DNA from 3 places in the Tardiphaga sp. 42S5 genome. Region 3 is predicted to be linked to each of the others. Evidence: predicted binding sites of a transcription regulator. Region 3 holds the regulator's gene; each other region holds the start of a gene.
The links. Region 3 encodes LexA, which represses DNA repair genes until DNA is damaged. Its sites were predicted from a motif close to TGTTCNNNNTGTGTTCNG; they were not measured.
Positions count from the first base shown of each region.

Region 1 (3,278 bases), 2.3 Mb from region 3:
GCTCTCCACACGAAACGCGTCGACGACAATGTCCTGCGTCGACGACATCGCGGCGACCAGTAGCGCGCCGAGGGCGACGAACAGCGGGGAACGTGCAGGATCGGTCAGCGCCAGCAGCAGGATCGCGCCGATCAGCAGCAGCTGTGAAAATACCAGCCAGCCGCGGCGGCGACCGAACTGCCGTGTAAAGAATGGCACGTGCAGCGCGTCGACCAGCGGCGCCCAGAGGAATTTCAGCGTGTAGGGCGTGCCGACGAGGGCGAACAACCCGATGGTACCGAGATCGACGCCGGATTCGCGCATCCACACCAGCAGGGTCGAGCCGGACAGCGCGAGCGGCAGGCCCGACGACAGGCCAAGCAGCAGCACGATCAGGACTCGCGGCTGCAGATACACCGCCATGCTCTCGCGCCAGGTGGCACGGGGCTTCAAGGCGAGGGCGGCTTCGGACGAGTCAGGCGCGCTGGTCATGGGGAAGGGTTAGCAGATTCGGGGGAAAGCGGCCTGTAGCCTATTCCCCTGCCTGAATCTTGCGCGGCAGCGGCGCGAACATGTCGGGGGCGGCGGTCTTCGCGATGACCGGGGCTACCTCGGCCGCCGGCTCGCTCTTGCTGAAATCCAGTTCCTCGATGCGGCCGGCGCGCTTCTCGATCTTGTCGGCGGAGATCAGGATCTGGCGGACGTCCTCGTTGGCCTGTCCGAAATGGGTCTGAAGCTTTATCACGCGGTCGCGCAACCGGGTGAGGTCGTCGCCCAAATTCAGCACCTCGGTACGGATCTGGTCGGCGGCGTCGCGCATCCGCGCGTCTTTGAGAATCTGCTGCATCACCTGGATCGCCAGCATCAACAGCGACGGCGACACCAAGACGACGCGGGCGCGATAGGCCTTCTGGATGATGTCATCGAATCCGTCGTGGATTTCCGCATAGACGGATTCCGACGGCACGAACATCAGCGCCGTATCCTGCGTCTCGCCGGCAACCAGATACTTCTCGGCGATGTCGGTGACATGCTTCATCACGTCGGCGCGCAAGCGCTGCGCCGCGTATTTCTTCTCCTCGTCGCTGCGTGCGTCATGCAGCGCCGTGACGGCTTCCAGCGGGAATTTTGCGTCGATGCACAGCGGGCGCTGGTCCGGCAGGAAGATCACGCAATCCGGCCGCTTGCCCGACGACAGCGTGTGCTGGAACGCATAGGCGCCGCTCGGCATGCCGTCCTTGACGATACTTTCCATCCGCGCCTGACCGAAGGCGCCGCGCGACTGCTTGTTGGCGAGCACGTCGCGGAGTGTCGTCACCTGCGAGGTGAGGTCAGTGAGGTTCTTGTGGGCGTTGTCGATGATGCCCAGCCGCTCATGCAGCGCGCTCAGGCTTTCCATCGTGTTGCGTGTGGTCTGTTCCATGGATTGGCCGACGCGATGGGTCACGGAGTCCAGTCGCTCGGACACCGCGCGTGCCATGTCGGCCTGACGGCCTGCCAAGGTCTGGCCCATGGCGTCGACGCGGCCGGTGGCTTCGTTCTGTGCTTTCAGCACTTCGCTGAGGCGTTCTTCCAGTTCGTCGGCGCGGATCGCCTGGGCCATGGCCATGGCGGCGCCGCGGCTACCGGAGCGAGCGATGATGATGGCGATGGTGAGCAGCAAACCCAGCGCCAGAGCACTGAAGCCCATCAATGCCACGCCGGCGGTGACCGGCATGTCGCCGATCATGAAAAGAATCTCGTTCATCCCATCCTTGTAGCCGATTCGGTCGGTTGCGCGAACGAAGAGGGAACATTTATGGTTAATGCAAAATGAATTTTCCTGGTTAACCCAAGCCTAAGAAATGTGGTTAAGCAGACCTTAACCGGCATGGTTAACCGCGCCTCAATTTTCATGGTTAGCGGGGAGTTAACGTCCTTCAAAGTCCAGCTTTTCCAGCGGATTGACCCGGACCGGCGCGCAGATTAAATCGCCGCCATGGCCATTCGTGAAATCATTATCCTGCCCGACAAACAGTTGCGGCTGATCTCCAAACCTGTCGAGAAGGTGACGTCAGAGGTGCGCAAGCTCGCCGACGACATGTTCGAGACGATGTATGACGCACCCGGGATCGGGCTGGCGGCGATCCAGATCGCGGTTCCGCTGCGGCTGATCACCATGGACATCGCCAAGAAGGACGATGAGGAGGACGGCAAGAAGCCGCGCGTCTTCATCAATCCGGAGATCATCTCGGCCTCGGAAGAACTCTCGGTCTATGAGGAAGGCTGTCTGTCGATCCCTGAATATTACGAGGAAGTGGAACGACCGGCGACGGTGCGGATCCGCTATATGGACCTCGACGGCAAGACCATCGAGGAAGAGGCCAGCGGCCTGTTCGCGACCTGCATTCAGCACGAGATCGACCATCTCAATGGCGTGCTGTTCGTCGATTACCTTTCCAAGCTGAAGCGCGACCGCGTGCTGAAGAAGTTCACCAAGCTCGCCAAGCGCGCGGAGTAGTTTCTCCGCGCAACGCTGCAACAGATCGGCTCAGACCTATGTCGCTTCGTTTGATCTTCATGGGCACGCCGGATTTCGCGGTGCCGACGCTGCTCGAACTCGTGGCCCACGGCCATGAGATCGTCGCCGTCTATACCCGCGAAGCAAAGCCCGCCGGCCGGGGCATGAAGCTGCAGCCGACGCCGGTGGCGCGCGAGGCTGAACGGCTCGGCATTCCCGTGTTCACGCCGAAGACGCTGCGGACGCCGGAAGCCGAAGCCGAGTTCCGGTCGCATGAGGCCGAGGCTGCGGTCGTTGTCGCCTATGGCATGATCCTGCCGCAGAACATTCTCGATGTGCCGCCGCTCGGCTGCTTCAACCTGCACGGCTCGCTACTGCCGCGCTGGCGCGGCGCGGCGCCGATCAATCGTGCCATCATGGAGGGCGACGCCGAGAGCGGCGTCATGGTGATGAAGATGGATATCGGCCTCGACACCGGCGATGTCGCCATGGCCGAGCGCCTGGCGATCACCGATGCGATGACGGCGCTGGACCTGCACGATGCGCTGGCGCCGCTTGGTGCCGACTTGATGGTGCGGGCCATGGGTGCGCTGGAAAGGGGACGGCTGAGCCTGACCCCGCAGAGCGCCGACGGCGTCACTTACGCGGCTAAGATCGACAAGACCGAGGCCAAGATCGACTGGTCGAAGCCGGCGCGCGACGTGCTTCGGCATTGTCATGGCCTGTCGCCGTTTCCGGGCGCGTGGTGCGAAGTGCCGATCGAGGGCGAGGCGGTGCGCGTGAAGGTTCTGCGCTGCGA
Region 1 is NZ_CP139027.1:1,465,631-1,468,908, forward strand. It holds gene SFY93_RS06815 (AmpG family muropeptide MFS transporter) at 1-471, opposite strand, end outside; gene SFY93_RS06820 (DNA recombination protein RmuC) at 512-1,726, opposite strand; gene def (peptide deformylase) at 1,958-2,479, shown strand; gene fmt (methionyl-tRNA formyltransferase) at 2,518-3,278, shown strand, end outside.
Region 1: the regulator LexA is predicted to act here: its motif matches at 1,757-1,774, upstream of SFY93_RS06820 (DNA recombination protein RmuC).

Region 2 (3,278 bases), 100 kb from region 3:
CCAGCGCGACACCGAGAACCTGGGTCGTGTCCCAGCATTTGCGGCTCGTTCCCCAACCGCCGTTGCCGCCGATATAGAAACCGGTCCAGTCATAGACGACGGCGATCATCGGAGGCGCCTTGGTGTAGGGCCGTGCAGCGAGATCGGCCGCAGAAGCGGACGTTGCCGAGCCGAGAACAACGAAGGCGGCGAATGCGAGCAGAATTTTCTTCATGGCATGCTCCCCTTGTGAGTGTTTCAACTCTAGCGCGATTCAGACGATCAGGCTGTATCTTCCTTGCAACGGAGAAAAACAAACGCAATAGTTGCGTGAAAATTCGCGAGATACAGTCGTGGGTAGCATTCAACCGCAGGTGATGGGTTAGCTCCTATCTCTCCGGAATCCGGGCTTCCAGCCAAACGAAAAAGGCCGGCGTTTCCGCCGGCCTTTCCGTAGTCACGAGCCTGAAATCAGGCGCGAAGCTCAGTACTTCGCAACAACCGGGCCACCCCAGTTGAAGCGGTAGTTCAGGCCAGCCTTGACGGTGTGCTCGTCGTTGCGGGACGACACGCCAGCCAGCGCGACCGGGGTCGTGAAGGTCGTCTTGCCGAAGTCGTAGTACTGGTACTCAACCTTGCCCGACCAGTTCTGGGTGAACAGGTATTCGAGGCCGGCGCCGACGGTGTAACCGTCATGCTTGGTGCCAGCTGCGAAGGCAACCGGAACGCCGGTGCCGGTCACGACCAGCGATTCGCTGTAGTCGGAGTAAGCGTAGCCGCCCTTCACGTAGAGCAGTGCCGGACCCCAGGTGTAACCGATCCGACCGGTGACCGAGCCGAGGCCCTTCTGGTTCAGGTTGTAGGTGAAGCCAGCCGGAACGAAAGCGACGTTGGTGTTGTTCGAACCAACCCAGCTGTACTGACCTTCGATGCCGAACACCCAGTTCGGAGCGAACTGGTAGTCATAGCCGATCTGCACACCGCCGAGGAAACGGCCATCCGAATTGTCGGTGGTGCCGCCGAAGCCGTTGCTGCCGTTGAACGCGCCGCCGATGTGGCCACCGATGTAGAAACCGGTCCAGTTGTAGATCGGGGCGGGAACATAGGCCGGAGCCTTGGTGTAGGGACGAGCGGCCAGGTCAGCGGCCATTGCCGGAACCGAAGCGCCCAGAGCGATCAGGGCAACGGTGCCCAACAGAAAGTTCTTCATGTGAATTCTCCCCTTGTCGCTTCGCGTCGGCGAAGCCCCATATTCTGGCGCAAAGGCCAAATGCAATTCAGTGATTGAAATATACGCAAGATTGCAAAAAAGTCCGTCACCCAAATAGCACACTCGACCTCGATGTTTGGTCGTTTCTAAGTTAATGAACCGTATACAGATTTTGCATGATGACGGGGCCCCGTTGGGTTCCAGTGCCGGGTTTCGGAAAGATAGCAACACAACCCTGGCAACTCAGTACCGCTCAATAGTTCATCAGCGGTCGTTCTTGAGAACAAAAATGGAACGTGCTATAAGGACGACCATCAAATAAGAGACCGTGGATAACCCGGTCGCGGGGGCCTGCGCGGAGCGCGGACCGTATAGGGTCCCATCATCAGCGGCGTTTGCGCGCAGGCCGGGGCCTGCGCCGGCGCCCGATCAGCAAATTCAGATTCGAGAGTAGGAGAGTGGCATGGCGGGTAGCGTCAACAAGGTGATTTTGGTCGGCAATCTCGGCAAGGATCCCGAGGTTCGCCGGATGCAGAACGGCAACCCGGTCGTCAACTTGACCGTCGCGACCTCGGATACCTGGCGCGACAAGGGCACCGGCGAGCGCAAGGAAAAGACTGAGTGGCATCGCGTCGTGATCTTCAGCGAAGGTCTCGCCAAGGTCGCCGAGCAGTATCTGAAGAAGGGCGCCAAGGTTTATATCGAAGGCGCGCTGCAGACCCGCAAATGGACCGATCCGCAGGGTGTCGAGAAATACTCCACCGAGATCGTGCTGCAGGGCTTCAATTCGACACTGACCATGCTCGACGGCAAGGGCGGCGGCGCGGGTGGTGGCGGCGGTTACGGCGGCGATGACATGGGCGACAGCTTCGGCGGCGGCCAGTCAAGCGCTCCGCCGCAGCGCCGCGTGGCCGCACCGGCAGGTGGCGGTGGTGGCCGCGGCAGCGACATGGATGACGACATCCCGTTCTGATCTGCTGTCAGAACGTCCTGAACTTCTGCATTGCGCGCTGTGAGCTGATTGCTCGCAGCGCGTTTTGCTTTTTGAGGGGGCGGTCAGCTGCGGCAACGTGGCGGACATATGATCTTTACAATGGAAAGATTTCTGCGATGGTGAGCTGACGCTGCCTCCTGAACGCGAGGGCCACCATGTCGCTTCAGCCGCTGCTTGATGCCGCCGCTCCAATCCCGCTGCATGCTTTTGCGGCCATGGTCGCATTCGTGCTCGGTGTCGTTCAATTGATCGCGCCCAAGGGCACGCTGCCACACAGGACGCTCGGCTGGATCTGGGTGATCCTGCTCGCCGCCGTTGCGATCAGCTCGTTTGGGATCCATGGCCATAGCTACCGGCTGTGGCGAGACTGGAGCCCGATCCACCTGCTGTCGATCATCGCGCCGGTGATGCTGGTGGTCGGAGTGGTCGCCGCACGCCGGCACCGCGTCAGGGCGCATGCCATCACCATGATTTCGATCTTCGCCGGCGCCCTGGTGATCGCCGGTGTGTTCACCCTCGTGCCCGGCCGGGTCATGCACACCGTTGTGTTCGGTCGCTAGATTGCCGCAAGACCGCCGCAGGATTTTCGCAAGATTCGCCGCGTTTGGGCTGGCTTATTCGAGGCCACTTCACAAGCCCTGTGTGGCTCCCGTAAGCATTTGAAAAATCAGCAGGAAAATAGGGCTTCGCACGTTGCCGGCGGGGTGGCTTGAAGGCGCGCGATGCGCTATATGATTCCCAGCAAAACCTGACCGGAAATCATCCTTGTCCGACACTGAAGACCAGAAGCCTGGGGAGCCACCAGCCCCCTCGGATATTCGTCCCGTATCCATCCTCGATGAGATGAAGCGTTCGTATCTCGATTACGCCATGAGCGTGATCGTGGCGCGTGCGCTGCCGGATGCGCGTGACGGCTTGAAGCCGGTGCATCGCCGCATTCTCTATGCGATGTATGAGAACGGCTTCGAGTGGAACAAGCCGTATCGCAAGTCGGCGCGAACCGTCGGCGACGTCATCGGTAAATATCATCCGCACGGCGACCAGTCGGTCTATGACGCCATGGTCCGCATGGCGCAGGACTTTTCGATGCGCGTG
Region 2 is NZ_CP139027.1:3,888,717-3,891,994, forward strand. It holds gene SFY93_RS18015 (outer membrane protein) at 1-214, opposite strand, end outside; gene SFY93_RS18020 (outer membrane protein) at 464-1,189, opposite strand; gene SFY93_RS18025 (single-stranded DNA-binding protein) at 1,653-2,162, shown strand; gene SFY93_RS18030 (DUF2306 domain-containing protein) at 2,339-2,743, shown strand; gene gyrA (DNA gyrase subunit A) at 2,949-3,278, shown strand, end outside.
Region 2: the regulator LexA is predicted to act here: its motif matches at 1,469-1,486, upstream of SFY93_RS18025 (single-stranded DNA-binding protein).

Region 3 (3,278 bases):
TACTGGCTTCGCTGGTCGCGGGCCTCGCCACCACGCCCTATGCCGCGTTTCATTTCCATCGCGTCACGCCTTATGGCGTTGTCGCCAATCTCCTGGCGATGCCGGTGGTCTCGGCGCTGGTGATGCCGGCGGGCATTCTCGGTTTGGTGGCCATGCCGTTCGGCTTTGACGGTGTGTTCTGGCGGCTGATGGATGTCGGCATCCAGTGGATGATTGTGGTCACGCAATGGGTGGCAGCCTTGCCCGGCGCCATCGGCCGGATGCCGGCCTTTGGCATCGGACCGCTGATATCAGCCAGTATCGGCATCATCGTGCTCGGATTGCTGCGCACGCCGTTGCGCTTCGCGGGGGCTGGCGTGCTGGTGCTCTCGATTGTCTGGGCGTTGCTGGTGAAGCAGCCGGATGTCCTGATCTCGGGTGATGGTCACAGTGTCGCGGTGCGGAGCAGGGACGGGCATCTCCACGTGATGCGCAGCGCCAAGGATACATTTCTGCTGAAAGAGTGGCTCGCCGGCGATGCCGATGCGCGTCTGCCGACCGATGCCTCCGTCAGCCACGGTGTGTCCTGCGACCGCGACGGATGCATCACGCCGCTGGCCGATGGCGCTTTGGTGGCGCTGGTTTTACAGCCGGACGCCTTCACAGATGATTGCGAGAAAGCGGCGCTGATCGTCACGACGAGACAATCGCCGAGGGATTGCAGGGCGCTGGTGATCGATCAGGATCGCTTGCAACGAAATGGTGCGGTGAGCCTGCAGCGAACCGCAAACGGCTTTACCATCGATGCCGTGCGGCCACGGGGCCTGGACCGTCCGTGGTCGCGCGCAATTCCCGATGAGCCCCAGCAAGATCTGATCCAGAACAGTCGTCCACCGCAAAACCGGCCGGTGGATGCGACGCCGGCGGAAACCGATCTTCAACCCGAAGATCAGTAATCCGCCGAGGCGCAAATCTCAGTAGCGGCGATACAGGCCGATCAGCTTGCCCTGAATGCGCACCCGGTTGGGTGGCAGGATACGGACCTCGTAGGCGTCATTCGCAGGCTCCAGCGCGATCGACGCGCCGCGGCGGCGGAAGCGCTTCAACGTGGCTTCCTCGTCGTCGATCAGGGCCACCACGATGTCGCCGGTGTCGGCGCTCTCGTTGCGCTGGATCAGCACGGTGTCGCCGTCGAGAATGCCGGCGTCCTGCATGGAATCGCCGCGCACTTCGAGCGCGTAATGTTCGCCGGAACCGAGCATGTCGGCGGGCATGCTGATGGTGTGGCTACGGGTCTGCAGCGCCTCGATCGGCGTACCGGCCGCGATCCGGCCCATGACCGGGATAGCAACCGTGCGGCCATTGTCATCATCACCGCTGTTGCTGGCGATGCTGGCGGCCGAACGCACCTTGCCAAGCGTGCCTTCGATGACGCTGGGCGTGAAGCCGCGGCGCCCGGTGCCGCCGGTGACCGGCGCGCCGAGCTCTGGCAGCTTGATGACTTCGATGGCACGGGCGCGGTTGGGCAGACGGCGTATGAAGCCGCGTTCTTCCAGCGCCGTGATCAGACGATGGATGCCGGACTTCGAGCGCAGGTCGAGCGCATCCTTCATCTCGTCGAAGGACGGTGGGACGCCGGCTTCCTTCAGCCGTTGATCGATGAATCGCAGGAGTTCGTATTGTTTGCGCGTGAGCATCTGAAGCCATCCTCAGTTGACGGTGTCGGCCGCCGCGTGCGTTTCAAAGGGCCTTCGAACGGTGAGCCTCAATCCAGAGACGATCGTTCGAAGATCGGTTGCGCGAGTTCGGGCACTCTCAAACTACTCAAAGCCACAGAATCTCGAAACAAATCATGAACGAACACTATATGTTCCATATGTGTTCTGCAATGCTTAATTTGCCGTCAACAGAACGCACGTTGAGCGAGGTTTGAGGAGGCTGTTCCTCACCAGTCGTCGATCCTCGACGGACATGGAAAATGCTTCCGCGGTCGCTTGGGCTACGCGGACGTCACGCGCCCAATGGGCGGCGGCGGAGTCGTGGAGCCGGTCGCCAGCGAGCGCTGAACCATGATCGTGTCGGCCCAGCGGCCGGAGCGATAGGCGACGCCGGGCAGCAAGCCGACGCGGGCAAAGCCGAAGCTCTCATGCAAGCCGAGCGAGGCCGTGTTGTCGGCATCGATATAGCCGATGATCTGCCGGAAGCCGGCCGCCGCGCAGACATCGATCAACTCGCGCATCAACAGCCGGCCGATGCCCCGGCCGACATGTCCGTGGTGGATATAGATCGAATGCTTGACCGTGTAGCGATAGGCCGGTCGCTTGCGGAACAGCACCACATAGGCATAGCCGACGACCTCGCCGCCTTGCGTGGCGACGAGATGCGGGAACCGTTTGCTGCGCAGGTTCTTGCGCCGGTCTCTGAGATCGTCGGGCTGCGGCGTGTCGGCGTCGCTGACGCCTTCCTCGACGCCTTGCCGGATGTGCCGGCGATAGATCGCCAGCATGGCATCGACGTCGGTGTCGCGTGATGGTCGGATGACGACCGGCTGTTCGAGTTCCGTTGGCAAATCAGGCTCCTTACGTGCTCCCTATTCGGAGACCACGTAAGTGTAAAGTCGGATCCGGCCATTGGCGTCGACCTTGCGGTAGATGCCCTGGATTTCGACGTCGAAGCCCGGGAAGGTGTTGAAGCAGGTCTCGAACATCCTGAGATAATCGATCATCGGCTTTGACCGTTCGGTGAGCCGTTCTCCGGGGACGATCGTGGCGATGCCGGGCGGGTAGACCACGAACGGCGTCGTCGCGACGCGCCCGAAGATCTCATCGATCGGGAGGTAATCGACGTCGTTGCGCACCAGACAGCGCGCGGCATCATGGGGTGACATGGCAATCTCCGGCAGATGGTCAGCGGAGAATTGCCTGGTCTGAAGTTCGCTCACATTGGCCTCGCGGAAGAACCGGTGCATGTCGCCGCATAGATCCCGCAGGCGTATGCCCGCGTAACGCGCGGGCCTGCGCCGTGCGAATTCCGGGATGACGTCTTCGAGCAGGGCGTTGTCGTCATGAAGCTTCTTGAAGGCGACGAGGCCCGATATCAGCGTGCCGGCCTTGCTGGCTTCCACGCCGGGTGTCAGCAGGAAGAGCAGCGAGTTGAGATCGTTCTTCTCCGGCACGATGCGGTTTTCGCGCAGGAACTGCGCCACCACCGGAGCAGGGATGCCGTGTTCCGCATAGCCGCCGGTGGTGCGATCGAAGCCGGGTGTCAGCACCGTCAGCTTGTTGGGATCGGTCATGGTG
Region 3 is NZ_CP139027.1:3,785,082-3,788,359, forward strand. It holds gene SFY93_RS17500 (ComEC/Rec2 family competence protein) at 1-935, shown strand, start outside; gene lexA (transcriptional repressor LexA) at 954-1,676, opposite strand; gene SFY93_RS17510 (GNAT family N-acetyltransferase) at 1,979-2,548, opposite strand; gene SFY93_RS17515 (Orn/Lys/Arg family decarboxylase) at 2,570-3,278, opposite strand, start outside.